DNA from 4 places in the Alicyclobacillus hesperidum subsp. aegles genome. Region 2 is predicted to be linked to each of the others. Evidence: predicted binding sites of a transcription regulator. Region 2 holds the regulator's gene; each other region holds the start of a gene.
The links. The regulator LexA, encoded in region 2, represses DNA repair genes until DNA is damaged. The targets are predictions, from matches to a motif close to CGAACATATGTTCG.
Positions count from the first base shown of each region.

Region 1: QMF38_RS02590 (SPL family radical SAM protein) is a predicted target of LexA. The motif match lies at 2,016-2,029, and genes of this name have one in related genera.
Region 3: uvrB (excinuclease ABC subunit UvrB) is a predicted target of LexA. The motif match lies at 4,393-4,406, and genes of this name have one in related genera.
Region 4: pcrA (DNA helicase PcrA) is a predicted target of LexA. The motif match lies at 2,252-2,265, and genes of this name have one in related genera.

Region 1 is NZ_BSBJ01000004.1:126,052-132,202, forward strand. It holds gene nadB (L-aspartate oxidase) at 1-999, opposite strand, end outside; gene nadC (carboxylating nicotinate-nucleotide diphosphorylase) at 996-1,862, opposite strand; gene QMF38_RS02590 (SPL family radical SAM protein) at 2,056-3,000, shown strand; gene QMF38_RS02595 (ThiF family adenylyltransferase) at 3,038-4,057, opposite strand; gene QMF38_RS02600 (thiazole synthase) at 4,099-4,896, opposite strand; gene thiS (sulfur carrier protein ThiS) at 4,944-5,144, opposite strand; gene thiO (glycine oxidase ThiO) at 5,150-6,151, opposite strand, start outside.
Region 2 is NZ_BSBJ01000005.1:160,145-166,295, reverse strand. It holds gene QMF38_RS03645 (hypothetical protein) at 147-338, opposite strand; gene QMF38_RS03640 (glycine--tRNA ligase) at 402-1,793, opposite strand; gene QMF38_RS03635 (HAD family hydrolase) at 1,961-2,752, shown strand; gene lexA (transcriptional repressor LexA) at 2,836-3,471, shown strand; gene QMF38_RS03625 (sugar porter family MFS transporter) at 3,532-4,944, opposite strand; gene QMF38_RS03620 (tagaturonate reductase) at 5,072-6,151, opposite strand, start outside.
Region 3 is NZ_BSBJ01000008.1:158,789-164,939, forward strand. It holds gene uvrA (excinuclease ABC subunit UvrA) at 1-2,352, opposite strand, end outside; gene uvrB (excinuclease ABC subunit UvrB) at 2,383-4,380, opposite strand; gene QMF38_RS07045 (flagellar motor protein MotB) at 4,584-5,402, opposite strand; gene QMF38_RS07050 (flagellar motor protein) at 5,380-6,151, opposite strand, start outside.
Region 4 is NZ_BSBJ01000008.1:52,759-58,909, reverse strand. It holds gene QMF38_RS06545 (HipA domain-containing protein) at 162-1,043, shown strand; gene QMF38_RS06540 (HIRAN domain-containing protein) at 1,045-1,776, shown strand; tRNA gene QMF38_RS06535 (tRNA-Pro) at 2,046-2,121, opposite strand; gene pcrA (DNA helicase PcrA) at 2,335-4,611, shown strand; gene ligA (NAD-dependent DNA ligase LigA) at 4,690-6,151, shown strand, end outside.

The sequences.
Region 1 (6,151 bases), on a different contig from region 2:
GAAGTGTGCAGCGGGCGTGACAGGAATCGGCGACGTGATCGGATCAATCCCGATTTCCGAAAGCCGACGCGAAATGTTTGGAAACCGCTGGTCAAAATGAGAAACGCCCGTCGCATCGAGAAAGACGGGGCCCCTTTCGCGCTGTGCACGATAAATTTCGCGTGCCACGACGTCGCGCGTTCGCAGATTGTCGCTCCGGTTCGCGAACAGCGGTTTGCCGCACGCATCGACAAGTTGTGCGCCCGCCCCACGCACCGCCTCGGAGATGAGCAAAGCGTCGCCGCTTACATCGTTGACTACAGTTGGATGAAACTGTATAAATTCGAGATTACCCAGAACCGCTCCTGCGTGATACGCCAAGGCCAATCCTTCACCTATCGCCCCGGGCGGATTGGACGAATGTGGGTACAACCGTCCGGCTCCTCCGGTTGCCAGAACAACGGCTTTGCGAGCCCGCCAAAACGTCGTCTCGCCATCGCAGTTGGCGACAACGCCAATGGCCCTGCCACTGACGTCCTTCACCACGGCCTCGACGAAACTGCCTGTGATCATTCGCACACGTCCGTTCTCAGCCAAAGCGCCTGCGAGCGACTGTACGACCACGCGTCCTGTAGCGTCGCCATCGGCATGGACGATCCGCGAACGACCATGTCCGCCTTCTAAGCCAAGGCGCAGTTGGCCTTTGCGATCGCGATCGAAGGCAACGCCTGTGCCCACCAACCATGCGATGGCCTGCGGCGCCAGATCCGTCAACGTTCGCACGGCAGCGGGATCTGACAAACCTGCCCCTGCAGCCAAGGTGTCTTCCATATGCCAAGCCGCGCGATCGGCGGGGTGAACACTGGCCGCAATGCCACCTTGCGCGAAATATGAATTGGTGCCAGCGATGCCCGTCTTGCTTAACACGACGACATCGCTGTGTTCCGCGGCCGCCAATGCTGCCGCCATGCCAGCAAGCCCAGCACCGATGATGACGATGTCCGCCGTGTCCTGATTCATGGCTGATCCCCCACTCGCAAAGTCATGAACGGCTCGATGTCGAGGCCCACATCAATGCTTCGTGCCGCATGCGTCAAAGCGCCCATCGAAATGTAATCCACGCCTGTCGCCGCGACTTCTGGCAAACGCGACAACGTCATGTTGCCAGATGCCTCGAGTGTCACCCGTCCGTCCGACATGGCAACGGCCTGAGCAAGTTGGCTCGTCGACATGTTGTCGAGGAGAATCATATCGGGCTCGGCTGCCAGGGCCTCTGCCAACTGCTCCAAGGTATCGACCTCGACTTCGATTTTCTGTGCAACGCCGACTTGCGCACGCGCGCGCTCAATAGCCACGCGCACACCACCAGCCATTGCGATGTGGTTGTCCTTGATCAAAACCATATCGTCCAAGCCATGGCGGTGATTGCAGCCGCCACCAACAGCCACCGCGTATTTCTCAATGCTGCGCCATCCGGGTGTGGTCTTGCGCGTGTCGAGCAACCGGGTCTTCGTTCCGGCGATCAGATTTGCGGCATCGCGCGTCTTTGTCGCAATCCCCGTCAGTCGTGCCAAGAAGTTCAAGGCCGTCCGCTCTGCGGTCAAAATGGAACATGCCTTGCCCACAATCTCACAAACCGCCTGCCGATCCGCCAGGTCATCCCCATCGTGAGCCAAGTACGTAAATTGCAATGTGGGATCGACCGTGTGGAATACGCGTTCCGCGAGCGGCAAGCCAGCAATGCGACTGGGCTCCTTCACCCACACGACAGCACGGGCCTGTAGCGCCGGATCCACTGTGTACATCGTGGTGCAATCGCCTCGCCCGATGTCCTCTGCCAACGCCAAGCGAATGAGCTGTTCTGTATGAAAGTCGATCTGCAACGCTGCAGCCTCCTCATCTTCACAGTTACGAGTGTCTGACTTTTTGCTAGCTGTATATACAGTAGCATACACAGATTGGTTTTGCACTATGGAACCATTTGGGCTTTAAGAAGATCAGTTGACAATCTCCATACATCGTGTAAGCTCATACCCAGAACATATGTTCGTTTTTTGTGGGGAAGGGTGTTACGCCGTGTTGGAGGCTCCGCAATACGTTGACATGGCGGTGAAACAGGCGGTTCATAAAGTGCAAGCACCAAGCATGCCATTCGCGTGGTCGCTTAATCCTTATCGAGGATGTTCGCATGGTTGCGCATTTTGCTATGCGCGGTCCACGCATAGCTTCCTTGGATTTGCCGCCGATGACACATTTCGCAAACACGTCATGGTCAAAGCGGCGATACCAGAAGCTTTGGAGAGGCAGCTTGAGACGAAGTTGCGGGCCTGTGGTGGCAATCTTGAACGTCTGTCTACGTCGTTTGGCACACTGGCCATCGGCACCGCAACAGACCCTTATCAATCCATTGAAGCGAAGCGGGAAATCACGAGAAGTTGTCTGGAGGTGCTCGCAAAATACCAAATTTGGACGACCATCACTACGAGATCGCCTTTGATTCTACGAGACGTGGATATTTTGAAACGAATGCGGTTGGAATCCGTTCAATTGAGCATTCATACGCTGGATGGAGACATTTGGAGGGCATTCGAACCAGCGACACCCGCCCCCAAAACAAGGCTTGCCACCGTGCGCAAGCTCGCAGAACACAAGCTGCCGGTTGGCGTCTTCCTCGCCCCCATCTTGCCTTATATCAGTGACGGCGAGGCTCAAATGCATAGCGTGATCGAACAGGCTGTGGCACACGGAGCACACTTTGTTATGCCTTCCATACTGCGCCTGGCGCCGGAAGTCAAACCTTGGTTCTTCGACGCCCTCCGCCAAACGTACCCGCACCTGCTGGAGCAGTATGAAAAGTTGTACAAAACGCCATACGCACCACCGTGGTACCGGCGCCAGATCATCGCCAAGGCTACTGCCATGGTGCGCAGTTTGGGCGTAAACATCGAATCTGTACCATCGACGCAACCGGTCGCCAGGACACGTGAGCCGCAAAGTCGGCAACTCACGTTGCCCCTTTGAAATTGCATTTTCTGGGAAACGATATTTCTGTTGGCATTTACATGCCTATGTATTGAGCATACAGACTGCGGGCCCGGGCAGGATCGTCCGTGCCATGAACCAAGGCGCGGCCGTCTGGAAACACACTGATGGCAATTTCGCCGTGTTGCCAACGTAGCAAGTGCTCATTCACACGCACTTCGCCAAGCGCCCGCAGGCGTTCGGCGAGTCTGTCAAGTGACAATGGGCGGCTGGTGGTTGGACGCACCTGAACAGTCTGCCTGCCACATAGCGAAACGGTCAAAGCGCCTCTACTGCCCGCCAACGCTTGAAACTCTCGGTTTACGCAGCACGGACACTGCAGACTGGGCCCGCCGAGGGCGGTTTGATGAAACTCATTCTGCCACACGTCGACCTGGAAGATGGCGTCGCTGAGCGCATCCAGATTGCCTGTCAAATACTTAAGGGTCTCGGCGACCTGATAGGACGCAACCATCGCCACCACGGGTGCAATAACGCCCACCGTTTCGCATGTGTCGTGCCCACCCCCAGCATCTGGCCCGAGCAAACAAACAAAGCAAGGCGTTTGCCCAGGCCGGAAAAACGCCGCCGTTCCATGCGAACTGACGGCTCCCGCGTACGCCCACGGCAGGCCGTGTTTAACAGCGACGTCGTTCAACAGATATCTCACCTGAAAATTGTCCGATCCATCCACAATCACGTCGACATCGGCCAACAGCGATTCCGCGTTCCCAGCATGGACATCATCGACCACAGGCTCCACCGTGATATCGCTGTTTGCGGCACGCAGAGCCTCCGCCGCGGCAATCGCCTTCGGTCGCCCCGCCCTGGCGTCTGCCTCAGTATACAGCGACTGCCGTTGCAAATTGGACGGTTCGATAACATCGCGATCGATCACGCGCACATAGCCGACGCCTGCCCGCGCCAATTGGGCTGCTGACACAGTTCCCAGCGCCCCCATGCCGACAATCGCGATGCGAGCGGCGCGCAACCGCTCCTGTCCCGCGCCCCCGATGGGGCGAAATCGAATTTGCCGCGAATACCGTTCGTCGTTCATACCGTGACCCCTTTGTGAACCTGGCGAGTTCATACTTTCTTTCACGATTGCACTAGAGTAGCATCGGATCCGATACGTCCGGACTCTGGGCTACTCGGTGATGCAACGGCGGAACGTGGAATTCTGCCGGCCTGCCGCGCCAGCCAGCCCGCCTCCACAGCCATCGCCATAGCTCGCGCCATGGCGATTGGATCGCCAGCCTTTGCAATGGCCGTATTCACCAATACGGCATCTGCACCCGTTTCCATGGCAAGTGCCGCATCCGACGGGGCACCGATGCCCGCGTCGACGACGACCGGGACGCGGCCTGCGACCACATCCACGATTCGCGCAATACGCTCGAGACTTTCGAGTCCTTGTCCGGTGCCAATGGCGGAAGCAAAAGGCATGATGGTGGCGCAGCCGACATCCAGCAGGCGACGTGCCACTGTGTGGTCGTCTGTCGTGTACGGCAGGACCACGAACCCCTCCTTTACCAGCTGTTCCGCCGCCTCCACCGTTGCAATCGGATCAGGCAGTAGCGTGCCGTCATTCGGGATGACCTCGAGCTTCACCCAGTTCGACAAGCCGGCAGCGCGCGCTAAGCGCGCCGTGCGAACGGCCTCTTCGGCAGTGTGGCAACCCGCTGTATTAGGAAGAAGCGTATATTGATGCAAATCGATATAGGACAGTATGGACTCCTCGCGGGCATCCAAGTTGACACGCCGCACTGCAACCGTGACAATTTCGGCACCGGAAGCCGCAAGTGCCTCCCGCATCTGTGGCAACGATGCATACTTTCCCGTGCCCACCATCAATCGTGATCGAAACGACTTGCCTGCAATCGTCAACTGCTCCATCGTCGATATTCCTCCTTTGTTTATGTTAACCACGCCAAGCGTCTTGCTTAGCCCCCACCGACAAAGCGCACCACTTCGAGCACGTCGCCTTCTACGAGCACGGTTTCTGCGAACGCGCCGCGCTCAAGCACCTGTTGATTATGTTCGACGGCTACGCGCTCCTCCGCCAGATTCAACTGCATGAGCAGTCCGTCGACCGTGATCCCAGTTGGCACGTCTATCAACCGGCCATTGACAATTACTTGCACGCGAATCACCTCCCTATTTGCACGGTCTGTGCAGCATGAAACGGCTGCCAGCGCTCCGGCCAGCCGCGGCCTGTGGCAGCCGCTGCCACCATCTGCGCCGTAACGGCTGAGAGTAAAATGCCATTGCGAAAGTGACCAATGGCAATCATGAGTCCCGGCAGCCCTGGCAACTCGCCGATACGTGGTTCACCGTCGGGCGAACCGGGGCGCAATCCCGTCCAACTCTGCAGAAATTCCGCATGGCTAAATCCTGGTGCGATCTCGCGCAAGGCTTCGCTCAATGCCGAGATGGCTCCAATCGTGACATCGCGGTTGAAACCCGCGTCACGCTCCTCGGTTGCGCCGACAACAACTGTCCCATCTCGTTTTGGCACAAGGTACGTGCCGCCGACGTAGACCGTACGCTGCAAGGAGGTCCCAAACGGTGGGCGGATCGACAGCATTTGCCCTTTCACCGGTTGAATCCCCCAGGTATAGCCCAAGGGTCGCAGCAATGAGGAAGACCAGGCACCAGCCGTAAGCAGTACCTTGTCTGCATGGAAACGATCCGTTGCGGTTGTCACCGCAAAGGTTCCACCAGTCTGGGGTGAAATGGCCAATACGGGAGATCCCTCGCGCACGTCACAGCTCATGCCAACCGCTTTGGCCAACGCTTTTACCAGCCGCGGCGCGCTTACATTGCCGTCGTCCGGCAAGAATAATCCTCCATACACAGGACGAATGACCGGCTCTGCTGCTTGAACCTCCGATGCGTCCATCCACACAGCCGAATCGCCTGCCTGCCTCTGCCAATACGCTCGTTCATGAAGCAACGTCGCGTCCGCCTCTGTGTACGCGAGTTGCAAAATCCCGTTGTGGACGAGTTGTGCATCAATGCCCGTGAACTCCAGCAACTCCGCGACATAAGTAGGGTACAAGGCGCGGCTCTCGCGACAGAGTTCATAAAACGGCCCTGGGCGATGCGCTTCCAGCTGTGCACCGAGCATGCCTGCCGCGGCACTGGACGC
Region 2 (6,151 bases):
AGTACCAGCTTGTCCTCAGATTTTGGAGGGCGTTTGCATTCCAGATACGTCAAAACGAGTCGCATGTACGTTCAGATGAACAATGTCATGACATACATAGAGGGCGATCCGTCGTGGATCGCCCTCTTGGGTGTGTGGACCTGTCATCAACCGTTTGACTGCCTCTTGCCATGAGGAATGTTCGCCCGGTGGTACTGCTTCCACGGAACCACGGCGTCGATGCGCGTGCTCATCATGTGATTACGACGCTCGACCAACGACTCAAAGTGGTGATTTTGCTCCAGTGCACCGACGAAAGCAAAATGATCGTTGTGGTTGTCCGTATGCTGACCTGACATCAGTCGCCACCCCCGTTTGCAGAGTCCCCCAATCCAGTGGCAGCCATACATGTGCGAAATTCATCACCATGGAGCAGATTTGCCGATATGATCTGCCAACCACGCTTCTACGTTCGCCATCGGCACGCGCTCTTGTTCCATCGAATCGCGGTGGCGTATGGTCACTGCGTGATCCGTTTCGGATTCGAAATCGTATGTGATACAGAACGGCGTACCGATTTCATCGTGACGCCGATATCGCTTGCCAATGGAGCCGGCTTCGTCATAGTCGACGCTGTAAAGCTTGGCTAGGTCGCGATACAGGGCTTCAGCTCGTTCACCGAGCTTTTTGGACAGCGGAAAAACGGCCGCCTGATACGGAGCAAGCTTCGGATGCAGGCGCAAGACGACGCGTGTATCGTTTTCGCCGACCTCTTCCTCGTCATACGCGTCGGCGAAAATCGCAAGGAACAGGCGATCGGCGCCGATGGCCGGTTCGATACAGTACGGAATAAATGGCTCCTGCCCTTCTTCCTGAACGGTCATGTTCTCGCCAGAACTCGTTGCATGCGCCCTTAGGTCGTAATCTGTCCGATCCGCCACGCCGAGCAACTCGCCCCAACCGAACGGAAACTGGTATTCGATGTCCGTCGTCGCCTTGCTGTAGTGCGACAGCTGTTCTTTTTCGTGGTCGCGAAAACGCAGATTCTCCGTGCGTAGGCCCAACGACACAAGCCAGTCGTAGCAGTATTGACGCCAGTACGCGAACCACTTCATGTCTTCGTCGGGGGCGCAGAAAAACTCTAGCTCCATCTGCTCGAATTCGCGCGTGCGGAAGGTGAAATTGCCGGGCGTAATTTCATTGCGAAAGCTTTTGCCGAATTGTCCGATTCCGAACGGCAGTTTTCGGCGCATGGTGCGCTGTACATTTTTAAAATTGACGAAGATACCTTGTGCCGTCTCGGGGCGCAAATACACTTCATTGGATGCGTCTTCCGTCACGCCTTGGTATGTCTTGAACATCATATTGAACTGGCGAATGCCGGTAAAATCCTGCGCACCGCACTCCGGGCACACGATTTGATATTGCTCCACCAGCTTCTCCATCTCTGCAAATGGCAGGCCGTCGACAACCACTTCCTCGCCGCGCGCGGCAGCAGCCTCTTCAATTAGCTTGTCCGCACGAAAGCGCGACTTACACTGCCGACAGTCGATCATCGGATCGTGGAAGTTCTCGACGTGACCGGATGCGACCCAAACCTGTCGATTCATGAGAATAGCCGAGTCAAGGCCCACGTTATACGGATTTTGTTCAATAAAGTGGCGCCACCAGGCGCGTTTGATATTGTGCTTCATTTGGGCACCGAGTGGACCGTAATCCCACGTGTTCGCGAGACCGCCATAAATTTCGGAGCCTGGAAAGATAAAGCCTCGCCGTTTTGCCAGTGATACAAGGGCGTCCATTGTCGCTCGCATACGTTTCCTCCTGCATGTCTTCAATATGGCTATCATAGCGGAGGGGCGGATCGGAATCAATTGGCCCCTTTTTTGGGGGACGTGCCTATCGAGTGCCAAGATTGTGTATAATGAGAGTCCGACTGATCGATTTTGGTGACGCGGCTGACAGATGGGAGGCGTCCAAGGTGAAGACCGGACAACACGTGAAAATGGTATTTCTCGATATCGACGGGACATTGTACGTCAACGGCGAGATCGTGCCACGGAGCGCCGCTGCCGTCGCTGAATTGCTCAAGAGCAATATCCCTGTCGCCGTTTGCACGGGACGCAGCGTCATCCACGCACAACACATTCAAGAGGCATTGCATATTCCCTATGGGATTTATTTTAATGGCGGCCTTGTGAAAGCGGGTAATCGCGAGTTGTTCGCGATGCCGTTTGACGTAGATGTCGTCACAGGGATCCTCAAGAAGGCGCGCGAGCGCAACATCTTCACCATCGTGCACACGCATGATCACGCACTTTCCCTCGAACCACTGCCCGATGAATACCTGCCTGTGCTGGCTTCATACGACTTCCCGCCCATCTCCTACGAACCGACGTTGGCGGATCGGGTACAAGACATCGGCGTCTTTCAAATTAATGCATTTATGACGCACGAGTGGGACGCCATCTTTGAACAGGAGTTCCCCGCCTGTTATATCTATCGCTGGCACGAGCAAGCCGTCGATTTCCAGCGGCGAAAATCCGATAAGTCGATTGGCGCCCTCCGCCTCCTCGACTATCTTGGCATTTCCCCAGAAGAAGCGGTGCACATCGGCGACGGCGGCAACGACGTCGGCATGTTCCGCACCTTGGGTTACTCGTACGCGATGGGCAATGCCACTGACGACGTGAAAGAGGTCGCCAAATGCGTGACTTCGAGCGCAATTTCAGGAGGCGTCGCCGATGCTTTAGCCGACCTTGGCCTCGTCTAATCCCCTTGGTGCGAACAAACGTTTGCCACATTCCCCATCCTGTGATACGATAAAGGCAAATCTAGGCATGGGGAGTGTGGACGGTGAGCCAACTGACCTCGCGACAACGAGCGATTCTTGAATTTATCCGCAAAAATATAAGGGAAAAAGGATATCCTCCGTCGGTTCGCGAGATTGGCGAGGCTGTCGGGCTTGCTTCCAGTTCCACTGTGCATGGCCACTTGGAGCGCCTGCAACAAAAGGGATATTTGCGGCGAGATCCGACGAAACCTCGAGCACTCGAATTGATTTCACATGACGAGTCCTCGCCAGATACAACCCAGAATGTCACCGATGAAGCTCCCGTATTTGCCCCTATCGTCGGACACGTCACGGCTGGTTTGCCTATCACGGCCATCGAGGATGTGCAAGGATACCTTCCGTTGCCGCGAGACATGGTAAAAGACGATGAGGTTTTCGTACTGCAAATTGTCGGTGAATCGATGATTGAAGCCGGCATTCAAGACGGAGATCTGGTCATCGTTAGACGCCAGGCTAGCGCGGTAAACGGCGATATTGTCGTGGCCATGACGGAGGAAGACGAGGCGACCGTCAAGCGGTTTTACCGGGAGGGTGGACGAGTTCGGCTGCAACCGGAAAACAAGCACATGGCTCCCTTGTACTACGACTATGTGACGATTCTCGGAAAAGTTGTCGGTGTATTCCGGTATATCCGCTAGTCTTAAAAAAACTGGTGGGGGCATCCTGTTGCCACCCACCAGTTTTCTTTAATAGAGTGCTTAAATCGAATTGGACGTCGAATCCGAGCTGCCTGCCTGAATCCAGTCCGTCTGAATCTTCTCCATCGACTTGTTGCTCGTCTCGGGCACCACTTTCTTCATGAACACCGCCATAGCGATGCAGAAAACGGCAAAAATCCAAAATGTCCAGGTACCGCCGATTGCCTGTAAGAGGATTGGGAAGAACTGCGCCACCAGATAGGTTGCAAACCAGAGAGCAAAGGAAGCAATGGACATCGCTCTTCCACGAATCGCAGTCGGATAAATTTCAGATAGAACAATCCAAACGCCGCCACCCCATGACAACTCATACGCGATGGTATGAAGGAACGTTAAGCCTAACACCAACCATGTTAGCATGTGCGGCAACGAGAACGCGATGCCAAGGATGACAAGGAACAGTGCCATAAACCCACCGTTCCAGACAAGCAAACGCTTGCGGCCGACGCGGTCGACAATAAGCATCAGCACGATAACGAAAATAACTTTGATGGCACCAATCCACACGGTGTCGTAGAACGATGCGTTCGTACCAGCACCGGCCGCCTTAAAAATCATAGGGGCGTAGTAGCCAACGGCGTTGGTACCGGTGAACTGTTGGAAAATGGCAAGTAGAACGCCGACAAACAGAGCCTTGCGAATGCCGGGACGCGACAATTCGCGGAACAGAGAGTCAGGCACCATGTCGATGGAGTCGCGGATTGCCTTGGCATCCACGCGGGCCTGCTCGCGCCCGTTTACGCGCTCCAGAATGGCTATTGCTTGTTGCTCACGGCCGCGAGCCATGAGGAAACGCGGACTTTCCGGAACAAAGAACAAGAGCAGGAAGAACAAAACTGCCGGTATGGCTCCCATCCCGAACATCCAACGCCAACCTGTCGTCTGATTCCACGCATCGGTGTGCGAACTGACGATAGCGGCATTGATGAAATAAACAATGAAGATGCCAGACACAATGGCCAACTGATTGGACCCGACAAGCCGCCCGCGAATTCTCGGCGGTGCTATCTCCGCGATATACAAAGGCGATAGCAGTGACGCAAGTCCGATACCGACGCCACCAATGAAGCGACCGATCACCAATTCCGCGACGTTTGTCGCAAGCGCCGTGAGAATGCTGCAAACGATGAAAATAAGACCTGCAACGGAAAGCGCTTTCTTCCTGCCGATTTTATCTCCCAAATAGCCTGCAATGAGCACGCCGAGCATCGCGCCGAGATCGATACTGCTCGACACCAAGCCGGTCATACCTGCACCCATGTGAAACTCTGTCTTCAAAAACTCATTTGCCCCTGCGATCACGCCTGTATCATAGCCAAATAACAGCCCGCCCAGCGACGCGATCACGACAACGGCGACGACAAACCCGAGTTTTGCCGTACCTGCATCTGATGGTGACGCATTCGTTTGCATGCGTGTACAAGTCCCCTTTCCATAATCTTCGAAACATCCATTCCGAGACCGCCGGTTGTTCATCCTGGTGGTGTCGACTGCGGCCCGTCAAGCGCAGAGTACAGAATCACTTCACGTGCGGACCGCATCACCTCCTCATCGGTTCAGACACTGGCGTACTCTGGAGCCAATCAGCAATCGCTTGCACCACGCCCCGGTCCTGGACAAGACGTATCACGTCCTGGACCATGTCGGTCATTCCCGGCAACATGGCGAGATCGCATCCCCAGACATCGGAGGCTTTCAACAACTGTGTCACTGTCCCAGCCAAACCTGCTTCCGTTTCGCTGACCCAGATCTCCTGTAACCGACTGCGCAATGGGTCATCCATAGCCTCTTGTGCGCAGGACGGGTGGCAGGCGTAGCACAACAGCGCGATAGCCGCCGCTGCCAACGCTGGGCTCACCCGGTGACGAGCCGCATATTCGACGATGGTAGGCACAAGGCGGATGCGCGCCTTCGCAAGCGAATTGTTCGCAATGGACGTCAGCGCGTGTCGCAGAAATGGATTGTTGAAACGATCAATCACGTCTTTGGCAAATCTTCGAAGCACCTCTTCATCGCCAACCTGAGGGGCAACCGTCGGTACAATTTCCGACCAAATGAGGCGTTCGACGAATGCGTGCAACACCGGTTCCGACATCACGTCAAGGACGGTCTGCTTTTCGGCAAGCAGCCCCAAACAAGCCATGGCCGTATGCGCACCGTTGAGAACACGCACTTTTTGCAGGCGATAGTCCTCGATGCGAGGAACGAAATACACCGACAACCCAAGCTCGGCAAACGGCCAGCGTGCACGAAGATGATCGCCACCTTCAATCGCCCACATGTGAAACGGTTCGGCGACGACCGCAAGTTCATCTGTGTAGGGAAGCTCCGGAGCACCGTCGGCCTCCGGCGTAAACGGTGTGACAATGCGGTCGACAAGGGTGTTGCAAAACACATTGTGCAGCCTCACCCATTCGACGAACGCTGCTGGCAATCCCCATTCCTGGCTATGGCGGATCACGATCTCGCGCAAGCGCGTACCATTATCGTCGATCAACTCGCATGGCAAGATGGTCACGCCCGCCTTCGGATCGCCCCCAAACACCTGATAGCGTTCATACAAATAAGCAGCGAGTTTGGCTGGATAAGTCGTCGGCACCTGGCCCACTACGTACTGCTG
Region 3 (6,151 bases), on a different contig from region 2:
TTCCGCGATATTTTTGCCTTTAAATCGGACCTCGAGCGTCTCACGGTTGTATCGCTTGCCCTTGCACACCTCACACGGAACGTAGACGTCAGGCAAAAAGTGCATCTCGATTTTAATGATGCCGTCACCCTTGCACGCCTCGCAGCGCCCACCGCGAACGTTAAATGAGAAGCGGCCCTTTTTGTATCCTCGCATCTTTGCTTCGTTCGTCGAGGCAAATAAGTCACGGATGTCGTCAAACACCCCTGTATACGTCGCGGGATTGGATCGCGGTGTACGACCGATGGGCGATTGGTCGATATCGACGACCTTGTCCAAATGCTCCAACCCTGTAATGGCATCGTGGGCACCGGGTCGCACGCGCGCTCGGTTGAGGTCGCGTGCCAAGGCTTTGTGTAAAATCTCATTGACCAATGTCGACTTGCCCGACCCCGAGACGCCTGTCACACATGTGAACACACCAATAGGTATTTTGACATCGATACCCTTAAGGTTGTTTTCGCGAGCCCCTTTCACCACCAACCATCGATCCCCAGGCCGCCTGCGCTCATCCGGCACCGGAATGAAACGGCGTCCCGACAAAAACTGGCCGGTCACAGAATTGGGATCGCGCATGACCTCAGCGGGCGTCCCCTGACTCACCACTTCGCCGCCATGAATGCCGGCACCCTTGCCCATGTCGATGATGTAATCGGCCGCCAGCATGGTGTCCTCGTCGTGCTCGACGACAATCAAGGTGTTACCGAGATCGCGCATATGCTCCAACGTCCGGATTAGACGCTCATTGTCGCGCTGATGTAGGCCGATGCTGGGCTCGTCCAAAATGTAGAGAACGCCCATCAGTGACGATCCAAGCTGTGTCGCAAGACGAATGCGCTGCGCTTCACCGCCTGACAGTGTCCCGGCCGAGCGCGCCAACGTCAGGTAATCCAATCCCACATCGCGCAAGAAGCCGAGCCGACTCTCAATCTCCTTTAAAATTTGGCGAGCAATATGCATTTCCTTTTCGGATAGTGTCAAATCGCCGAAGAATGCTAACGCATCCCCTACAGACATTTCGGTGACATCTGCAATATTTCTGCCCCCGATGAGGACCGCCAGGCTCTGCGGCTTCAACCGCTTGCCGTGACAGGCCGGACAGGGCTTCGCGCTCATAAACGACTCGATAAACTCACGAATGGAATCTGAAGCCGTCTCCCGATGGCGCCGCTCCAAGTTCGGAATGACACCCTCAAACGGAATCTGTGCCGTCTTGTGCTGACCAAAGTCGTTTTCATAAGCGAAGCGTATCGTTTCCCCGTTGCCATAGAGCAACTTATGCAACGCTTCGTCTGGCAACTCTGCGACCGGCACCGTAACATCGATCCCGAACGATTGGCAGGCGGCCCGTAATAGCTCTGGATAATAGTTTGAAAAGGAACCCGCCCATGGAACGATAGCGCCCTCTTCAATACTGAGCGCCGGGTTGGGCACCACCAGCTGCTCGTCCACCTCCATATTGACGCCCAGGCCCAAACACGTGTCACACGCGCCAAACGGACTGTTGAACGAAAACATGCGAGGCGCGAGTTCCTCCACGGAAAATCCACAATTTGGACACGCCGCATTTTGGCTAAACAACATTTCCTCGCCGTCGATCACGTCAACCAACACAATGCCACCCGAAAGCCCGAGTGCAGCCTCCAATGAATCGGCTAAGCGACTGGCAATATCATCGCGAACGACGAGGCGATCAACCACGACTTCTATGCTGTGCTTGCGGTTTTTTTCCAACTGAATGTCATCTTCAAGCTCGCGAACCTCGCCATCGACGCGCACACGGACATAGCCCGCCTTGCGCATCTGCTCAAACACCTTCTGATGCTCACCCTTGCGCCCACGCACCACGGGAGCCAAAACCTGCAATCGTGTGCGTTCAGGCAACTTCACAATGCGGTCGACCATTTGCTCGACCGTCTGTGATTGGATGGGAATATGACAATTCGGACAGTAGGGACGCCCTACCCGCGCAAACAGCAAACGCAAATAATCATAGACTTCTGTCACCGTGCCAACTGTCGAACGCGGATTGCGGCTCGTCGTCTTCTGATCAATGGAAATGGCCGGCGATAGGCCATCGATACCATCGACATCCGGCTTGTCCATCTGACCGAGGAACTGTCGTGCATACGCGGAAAGCGACTCGACATAACGTCGCTGTCCCTCGGCATAAATCGTATCAAACGCGAGCGACGACTTGCCCGATCCGCTCAGTCCCGTGATCACCACAAACTTGTCGCGCGGGATTTTGACGTCGATGTTTTTCAAATTGTGCGCACGTGCGCCGCGCACGTAGATGAAATCCTGAGGCATCTCGTTCTTCCCTTCTTCCCACGCTTGCGATCACGATGCATCCATCAATTCGGCAATCATATCGCGCAACTGCGCAGCGCGCTCAAACTCCAAGGCCTTCGCCGCTTCACGCATCTGCTGCTCCAGCTTGGCAATCAGCTCTTTGCGTTCACGTCCTTTAAGAGCCTGTGCCTGTTCGGCGACGGCTACATACTCCTCATGGGTGTCCGCTACCTTCGTCGTCTCGACGACATCCCGGACTGCTTTGCGAACGGTCGTCGGCGTGATGCCGTGCTCTTCGTTGTACGCAATCTGCTTGGCTCTACGTCGCTCTGTCTCGTCGATTGCGATCCGCATCGAATCTGTAATTTGATCCGCATACATAATGACTGTGCCGTTGGCGTTGCGAGCAGCGCGTCCAATCGTCTGAATGAGCGACCGATGCGCGCGCAAAAAACCTTCTTTATCAGCGTCGAGAATGGCAACGAGCGATACCTCAGGCAAATCAAGGCCTTCGCGAAGCAGGTTGATGCCAACCAGGACATCAAATGCGCCCTTGCGCAAATCGCGAAGAATCACCATGCGCTCAATGGTCTTGATATCAGAGTGCAGATACCGCACTTTAATGCCAATCTCCTTGAGGTAATCCGTCAAATCCTCGGCCATCTTCTTGGTCAGCGTCGTGACGAGTACGCGCTCATCGCGGCGGATGCGGTCGCGAATCTCGCCGACGAGATCGTCAATTTGGCCTTTAATTGGGCGGACGTGAATGATGGGATCGAGTAATCCCGTCGGGCGAATGATCTGTTCGACAATGCGCTGCTGGTGCTCCTCCTCATACGGCCCGGGCGTTGCACTGACGTAAATACACTGCCCGACTGCTCGCTCGAACTCCTCAAACGTCAAAGGGCGGTTGTCCGCCGCAGACGGAAGCCGAAAGCCATGTTCAATCAACGTCAGCTTACGCGTTCTGTCACCACCATACATCCCTCGAATTTGTGGCAGGGTGACGTGAGACTCGTCGATCAGCGTCAAAAAGCCCGGCGGAAAATAATCGAGGAGCGTGTTCGGAGGTTCGCCTGCAGCACGGCCTTCCAGATGCCTGGAATAATTCTCAATGCCTGAGCAAAATCCCATCTCCAGCATCATCTCGATATCGTACATCGTTCGCTGTTCAAGCCGTTGTGCCTCAAGCAACTTATCTTGCGAACGCAACTCGTGCAGCCGCTCCCGTAACTCCTCACGGATGCGCTCGATGGCCGCCTCCAATCGAGGCCGCGATGTGACAAAGTGCGAGGCCGGGAAGATGCTGAAGTGATTGCGCCTGGCCACGACTTCGCCTGTGACTACGTTGATTTCCGAAATGCGATCGATCTCGTCGCCAAACAGTTCGACCCGAATGGCATGCTCGTCGCGGGACGCCGGAAAAATCTCGACAACATCACCACGCACGCGAAATGTACCGCGAATGAAATTGATGTCGTTGCGCTCGTACTGCATATCTACTAAGCGCCGTAACATCTGGTTGCGATCCATCGTCGCCCCAACGCGCAACGACAATACATGCTGGCTATATTCTTGCGGACTACCAAGACCATAAATCGCAGACACACTGGCAACCACAAGCACGTCGTTGCGTTCGAGGATGGCAGCCGTCGCGGAGTGCCTCATTTTATCGATCTCATCGTTGATCTTCGCATCTTTTTCGATATAGGTATCTGTGGATGGAATGTACGCCTCCGGCTGATAATAATCGTAGTAACTGACGAAATACTCGACTGCGTTGTTCGGAAAAAATGCTCGAAACTCTGCTGCCAATTGCGCTGCCAGCGTTTTGTTGTGGGCGATCACAAGAGTCGGCCGATTCAACTCGGCAATAATATTGGCCATGGTAAACGTCTTACCTGACCCGGTAACGCCGAGCAGCGTCTGATGGCGCAACCCGCTGTCCACACCGTCGACCAACTGCTCAATGGCTGCTGGTTGATCACCTTGCGGACGATAGTCTGATACCAATTCAAATTTTCCCGGCAGGTTCTGCACTTCCATCCCCCCTGACCACAAACATACGTTCGCCACTGTACACAATATCACTGAAACGCCAAAAAGGGAACGAGCGTTCCCTATCCAGCGGCATTATTCCATTCACATCAATCGAATCTCATTATAAAGAAGTGGGGAATCCTGTTCAATGAACTGCGGAGGGAAGTCAGGAAAGTTTAGGAGTTTACAAGCACGGCCTGCCACACAGCTTAGTTACCAGCAGGCAGTGTCTGTACGGTTCCCGGCGAGTACGCTTTTCGCAATACGACAATGTTAACTCGACGGTTTGCCTGACGCCCTGCAGGCGTATTATTTGGCGCGACGTTATGGTATTGTCCATATCCCATGCCCGCCAACCGCGTCGGATCGATCCCATGATTGCTCAAAAACCGCACAACACTCATCGCCCGAGCTGCTGATAACTCCCAGTTCGACGGGTAAATTGGTGTGTCAATCGGCTGCGTATCTGTATAGCCTTCCACCACGATACTATTGGTAATTTGTTTGAAAAATGGGACAAACCCCGAAATGATGTGTTGTGCACCAGGGAGTAACACAGCTTGCCCCGTGTTAAACAACGCCACGTCACGCATCGTGATTTGCACACCGCGTGCTTGATCTTCTACCTGCACTTCACCATTCAAATGGTGTGCAGAGATATATTGCTGTATCTCTTTAAACAATTGGTCCAGCTGTTGCTGATCTTGCAAAGACGACTGCGATTGATTTTGTGCTTTCTGCTTAGATGCGCCATTCGGGGCTGTCAAGTTGTCGGGAAACTGCGTCCCGTTGTTCTGGTCACCGCTGTTCAGCAACGCGGTCGTCCCCATTCCATTGAGCGGAATCTGCTGTCCGGGATGCAGCGCCTGATACAACGATTGAGCCAGCGTCGCAAACCGCGTTTTATCAATGGTCGACATCGCAAACATCACGATAAAGAAAACCAACAAGAGCGTGATCAAATCGGAATACGTAACCAACCAGCGCTCGTGATTTTGGTGTTTTTTAGGCCTCTTGCGCCGCGCCACTGGAGACACCCGCCTTCTTGTCTATCCGCTCAGAAGCCGCCAGGAATGACATCAACTTCTGGCGCAACACATTTGGGTTCTCGCCTGCCTGAATCGACAAGATGCCTTCCACACTCATCTCGCGTTCAAGAATTTCCTCCTGCGAACGCACACGCAACTTGTTCCCTATTGGCATCCAAAACACGTTTGCACTGGCTACACCGTATAAGGTCGCGATAAACGCTGTGGCAATCTCGGGTCCTAGTTTACTCACATCGCTCAGGCTACCAAGCACGTGTACCAGGCCCATAACCGTACCGATAATGCCCATCGTCGGTGCAAACCCTGCAGCTGACTCAAACAGATTGATACCAACTTCATGGCGCTGCTCAATGTAGGAAATCTCCGTCTCGAGCATCTCTTTGACCAATTCCGGATCGATCCCGTCAACGATTAGGCGAATGCCATTGCGAATAAACGGATCCTCAAACGAATCGACGTGGTCTTCCAAAGCAAGGATTCCTTCTCTACGAGCCATTGTCGCCAAGTCGACCAACTGTTCGATGGTTGCGTGGGGATCACGCTTCGGGGCCATAAACGCAATTCGTAAGTAACGGATGATGGACGTAAAGGATTTCATTTTATTAGAAAGCAAAGTCGCGCCAATCGTGCCCCCAAACACAATCAACATCGCCGGCGGCTGAATCAGCGCACCGAGCGCCCCTTTGTCCAAAACATAGCCGCCGACCAAGCCTACGACGGCAATCACC
Region 4 (6,151 bases), on a different contig from region 2:
GGTTTTTATAGTCAACTTAACATCTATCCTCAGGTGTTCAAGGTTCTTTGAACATACGAGGTTTCATTCATCGAATTAAATAACCAGAATATCACATGTGTGCAACGTGTTTTGCGGTTTGGTTCCTTGTAAGATTTTTTGGGGTATAATTTGAGTATTAGGTGGCAATTCCGACATGGTTTTTGGCACGGAGAATGTTGATGCAAATCCTAGATATAGCGGGTTGGGTCATCGATGAAGACCGGCAAGCGCCGGGTACGAGACCTAAACGTTGGGTAGTGAATCCTGATGATGGAACTCAATGGTTGTTCAAACTTCCTCGTGAAAATACGGGTGAGGCCTGGGCCGAACAGATTGCTTCAAAAATTGGACGTGCAATCGGCTTGAAAACGCCCGAGACTTCTTTGGCCATATCCGGGGATTCAGTTGGTTCGCTCTCACTCAACTTCATTAAGCCTGGAGATGAGTTCTTCGAAGGTGGGGACCTTATCAGCAGAATGTATACGGCCTTCGACCGATACAGTCTCAACGATTACAACATTAGTGTAATTGTTGAGGTTTTGCAAGAATACGGATTGGATAAGGATTTCATGGCGATTCCTGTATTCGATGCTTTTATCGGGAATCAAGATCGACATTGCGACAATTGGGGTATTATCCGGTCTCGAGACACGTTTAAACTTGCACCGTTGTACGATAATGGGTGTTCCTTAGGCCATCTTGTAAAAGATGAAGACATCCCTGACATGTTAAGGGATGAAGAGCGGTTCTTGGGATTCATTCGCCGAGGTAAATCGTTGATTGGGTTGCCGGATCGAAAGAAGCCTAAGTACCTTGAACTTTTGACCCACATACAAATGAAATATCCGAATGTAGTCTTCAAGAATTTAGAGTGCTTGGAATCCTTAACAGACAGTGCTTTAATTGCGATCCTGAACGAAGTGCCCGATGCCTACATGAGTCCTATCAAGAAGGACTTTGTGCATCATCTCATAAACAAACGGAAGAACTGGATTTTAAACTGGAGAAGAAATGTGGGATAAAATGCTGAAAAACCAATCTGAGCTTTGGCTGATTTGGCAAAATCCGTTTTCCAGGCAACGGTATCATGTAGGTACCTTGGTTCATGATGCATCCGGATATTATTTTACTTATAGGACGCAAGGGCAGCGCTCTGTTCAGGATGCCCTGATGGACGGGTATCAACCTCATCTGTCTTTTCCCGATCTAAATAAGGTCTACCAAGCACCAAATCTTTTTGCGGCATTTGCCAGACGTTTACCTGACCCTAGGAGGTCAGATTTCAAGACTATTTTGTCTGAACTAGGGTTACCTGGCGACTACACACCAATGGATTTATTGAATGCTACTGGTGGACGGGTGGCCACTGATACCTATGAGTTTGTTAAACCTGTTGAAACCCATTTCGGGGAATTCGCAATTGAGTTTTACGTAGCGGGATGGCGCTATTACGACGGTGATGCCGTTGTCGGACAATTGAGCAACGGGCAGACTGTTAACTTAAAGTCGGAACGGGATAATCCGAGGGATGGTAATGCTGTAGTAATTCTCAGTTTGGGAAATCGGAAATTAGGCTATGTTCCTGCTTATTACAGTTGGTTTATGAATGAGGTCATCAGGACCAAGAGCGATTTCAGTGCAGTGGTTAAAGAGTTCAATCCTAACGCTGATGAAAAGAGCAAGTTACGGATTGAAGTTCGAGGTAGACTGCGTAGGAATGCCCCTACGTTTTTATCACAACTGTGTGCAGTTTAAAACGGAACAGTCGCTTACAGCGACTGTTTTTTAGATATCCTCTGCAATCTCTTGGTACCTTCCTCCGCTCTATCTGTGAAATTGTGCTCTTTGTCACCCCACAAGTCTTTCACAGATACTTGAACAACATAAAAAATCCACTTCCTTTCTTTGTTTTAACTACAGAAAGGAAGTGGTCGTTAGGAATAAACGTTGAGAATAAAACAGTGGTCAGGGTGACCACTGTTTTATTCCTTCAAAAATCCACGAAAGCCAGTTGTATCAGGGTTTGGTCGGAATGACAGGACTCGAACCTGCGACCTCACGGTCCCGAACCGTGCGCTCTACCACCTGAGCTACATTCCGTCGCATCCACGCTTATTTACGTCCTTCAAAAACGGACAAGTAGTAATATAGCAGATGGCCATTTCAGAGTCAACACATTTAATTCATACGGATTTGTCCAACGGCGTGTTCGAAAACCGACGGAATGAGGCGAACAAATGATCGCCTTGGGTGGACGAAACTGTTATACTCGTGTGTAGTATAGCGCAGCGGCGCGCGAAAGGTGATGCGTACGTGGCACGGACGGAGCTGGATACAAACTCGATTGTGCACGGTTTAAACGATGAACAAAAACGGGCGGTGCAAACCACAGACGGCCCGCTGTTGATTCTGGCGGGTGCTGGCAGTGGTAAAACAAGCGTATTGACGCGGCGAATTGCCTATTTAATTGCCGAACGACGGGTGCCGCCTTGGGCTATTCTCGCCATTACGTTCACAAACAAGGCTGCCCGCGAGATGCGCGAGCGGATCGAGCAGCTGGTGGGGGCAGTAGCGAGTGACATTTGGACGTCGACATTCCATGCGTTGTGTGCTCGTATTTTGCGCAGAGACATACAACATCTCGGCTACTCGACTGCCTTTACAGTGCTTGATGCGGCGGATCAGCTTTCCGTCGTCCGCCGCGTGATGCACGACATGAATATCGATGTGAAAAAGTATGATCCACGGGCGGTGCTTCACCAAATCAGCCAACATAAAAATGAATTGCGATCCGCCACGCGGGTTGTGGACCAAGCCGGATCGCCCTATGAAAAGCTGATCGGTCAGGTTTATCAAGAGTATGAACGTAGACTCAGAGAGAATCAGTCGCTCGATTTCGATGATCTGTTGCTGAAAACCGTAGAGCTTTTTCGATCCGTCCCGGATGTGCTGAACTACTACCAAAACCGCTTTACACACATCCACGTCGACGAGTACCAAGATACGAACCATGCACAGTATGTGCTGGTCAAGATGCTTGCAGAGAAACGCAAGAATCTGTGTGTAGTCGGCGATTCGGATCAATCCATTTACGGATGGCGAGGTGCGGACATCCGCAATATTCTCGATTTCGAGCGGGACTACCCGAATGCGACGGTCATTCGCCTTGAACAAAATTATCGTTCTACGGGACGGATTCTGCGCATTGCCAACCAGGTGATTCAAAACAACCAGTTGCGGCGCTCGAAAAACTTGTGGACAAGCGCGGGTGAAGGCGAAAAAGCGCGCCTGTATCACGCCGCGGACGAACGGGCTGAGGCTCAATACGTCGCAGATCAGATCGAACGACTTGCGCAGAACGGACGCACTTATGCGGACTTCAGCGTCTTGTATCGGACAAATGCTCAATCGCGCGTGATCGAAGAAGTGTTTCTGCAGAGGGGCATTCCGTATCGGATTTATGGCGGCGTGCGGTTCTACGAACGCAAGGAAATCAAGGATGTCCTTGCGTATCTTCGGTTGGTCGCCAATCCAGACGACGACGTTTCGTTTTTGCGCGTGGTCAACGTGCCAAAGCGGGGAATCGGCGATACATCTTTAGAACGGCTCGAAACCTATGCACGTGAACACGGCACATCGCTCTTTCGGGCGGCAGAGCACGCTGGCCAAGCGGGTATCGCACGCAAGGCGGCGACGGCGTTGGCTCAATTTGTCGATCTCGTCCTCCTTTTGCAACAGCAGCGTGCATTTCTGCCGCTGACCGACTTGGCAGAGCAGTTGCTTGAAAGATCGGGTTATCGCGATGCCTTGGCTGCGGAAAAGACGTTGGAAGCACAGAGCCGACTGGAGAACCTGGACGAGTTCCTGTCGCTGACGCGCGAGTTCGATGAGAATGGTGTCAGGGACGGAGAAACCGGTGCACTTGAGCAGTTTCTAACGGAAGTCGCGCTCGTTTCGGATACGGATTTGGCAGGTGGCAAGCCGGACCTGAGTGAATCCGCAAACGAAGTCATCATGATGACCCTGCATGCCGCGAAGGGCTTAGAGTTTCCGGTGGTTTTTCTCGTCGGCATGGAGGAAGGTGTATTTCCGCACAAAAGAGCGCTTGATTCCCCGGAGGAGATGGAGGAAGAGCGACGTTTGTGCTATGTTGGCGTCACGCGGGCGAAGGAGCAATTGTTCCTTACGACCTGCAGCAATCGCATGATTTTTGGCGAGCGCCGCTTTTTCACGGCGTCCCGCTTTTTACGTGAAATGCCTTCGACGGATATCGATCACGACGGGTTGTCTACGTACCGCGCCGCGGAGCCTGCGTCTGGAAAGGACGACGCATCGCGGAGGCTCAATCGAGACGGCGAACCAGCGCGTCTTGGCTCCCGTGTCGTGGTTCCGCAGTCCTTTGGTGCCGATCTCACGGTGCCATACAACCCCGGCGATGTGGTGGAACATCGCAAATGGGGGCGGGGCGTCATTATATCCAAACAGGGCGAAGGCGAGCAGCTCGAGTTAATGGTGCGGTTTGCCGATCCGATTGGCGAACGTAAACTGTTTGCGAAGTTTGCACCCATCCAGAAAATCAGTGAATCGTAATGGAGCAGACAGGGTGTACGGTGTTTGGCACAGCACCCACATATTATCGATTGCAGTTGGAGGATATCGATGATGAGCATGACGCTCGAAGAAGCGAAATCGCGCGTGAAAGAGTTGCGCGAGCAAATCGAGTATCACAATCGGAGGTACTACCTCGAGGATAAGCCGGAGATCACAGACGCGGAATGGGACTCGTTGATGCGGGAACTGCTGCAATTAGAGGCTATGTACCCAGAATTGGCCGATCCGACGTCGCCGACACAACGCGTTGGTGCCCCGGTGGCCGAGGGATTCACCAAGGTCGAACACGAAATTCCCATGCTTTCCCTCGCAAACGCGTATTCCGCCGGGGATCTGCTCGAGTTTGACAAGCGTGTACGCCAGGTGGTGGGCGATGCGGTTCGCTATGTCTGCGAATTGAAGATCGATGGGCTCGCCGTCTCGTTGCGCTATGAAAACGGCGTTTTGGTGCAAGGGGCCACCCGCGGCGATGGCGAGGTTGGTGAGGACATCACCCCGAACATTCGTACCATTCGCAACGTACCCCTGCAACTCAATGAACCCGTGAGTATTGAGGTGCGAGGCGAGGCGTATATGCCAAAGCGGGAATTTGCGCGTCTCAACGAGTTGCGTGAGGCGCAGGGCGAGCCGTTGTTTGCGAATCCGCGCAACGCAGCAGCCGGATCATTGCGACAGTTGGATCCTGCTATTGCGGCCTCACGCAGGCTCGGTGTAATTGTATACCAATTGGCACAGCCGGGCGAACACGCGGTAGAGACACACAGCGAAGCCTTGACCTACGTCGCGCGACTAGGACTGCCAGCCCACGGCGAGCGCAAACTGTGTCGGGACATCGAAGAAGTCGTGGCGTATATCGAGGAGTGGGCGGAGCGCCGCCACCAACTTCCGTATGCGACCGACGGCATGGTCATTAAGGTTGACGATCTCGCTTTGCAAGATGAGCTTGGCTTTACAGCAAAGAGCCCACGCTGGGCGATTGCTTATAAATATGCTGCGGAACAGGCAGAGACCACGCTGAGGAGCATTGAGCTCACCGTTGGTCGTACGGGTGCGGTCACGCCTACAGCCGTGTTTGATCCCGTGCAGTTGGCTGGTACTACCGTCTCGCGCGCCTCGCTGCACAACGAGGATTTGATTCGGGAAAAGGACATTCGCGTCGGGGATGTCATTGTCGTGCAAAAGGCGGGGGACATCATCCCTGAGGTCATCCGCGCGCTGCCAGAGCGGCGCACAGAAGAATTGCCGATGTTTCGGATGCCAACCACCTGCCCGCAGTGCGGATCGCCCTTACAAAAACTCAATGGAGAAGTGGCGTGGCGATGCATGAACCCAGACTGCCCTGCTTTGCTTCGCGAGGGGTTGATCCATTTTGCGTCACGGGATGCTATGAACATTGAGGGGCTTGGCGAGCAGTGGATCGCCATCCTATTGGAACGCGGCCTGGTGCGCACGTACGCAGACTTGTATCGCTTGAAAAAAGGAGACCTTCTACAGCTTGAACGGATGGGCGACAGGTTGG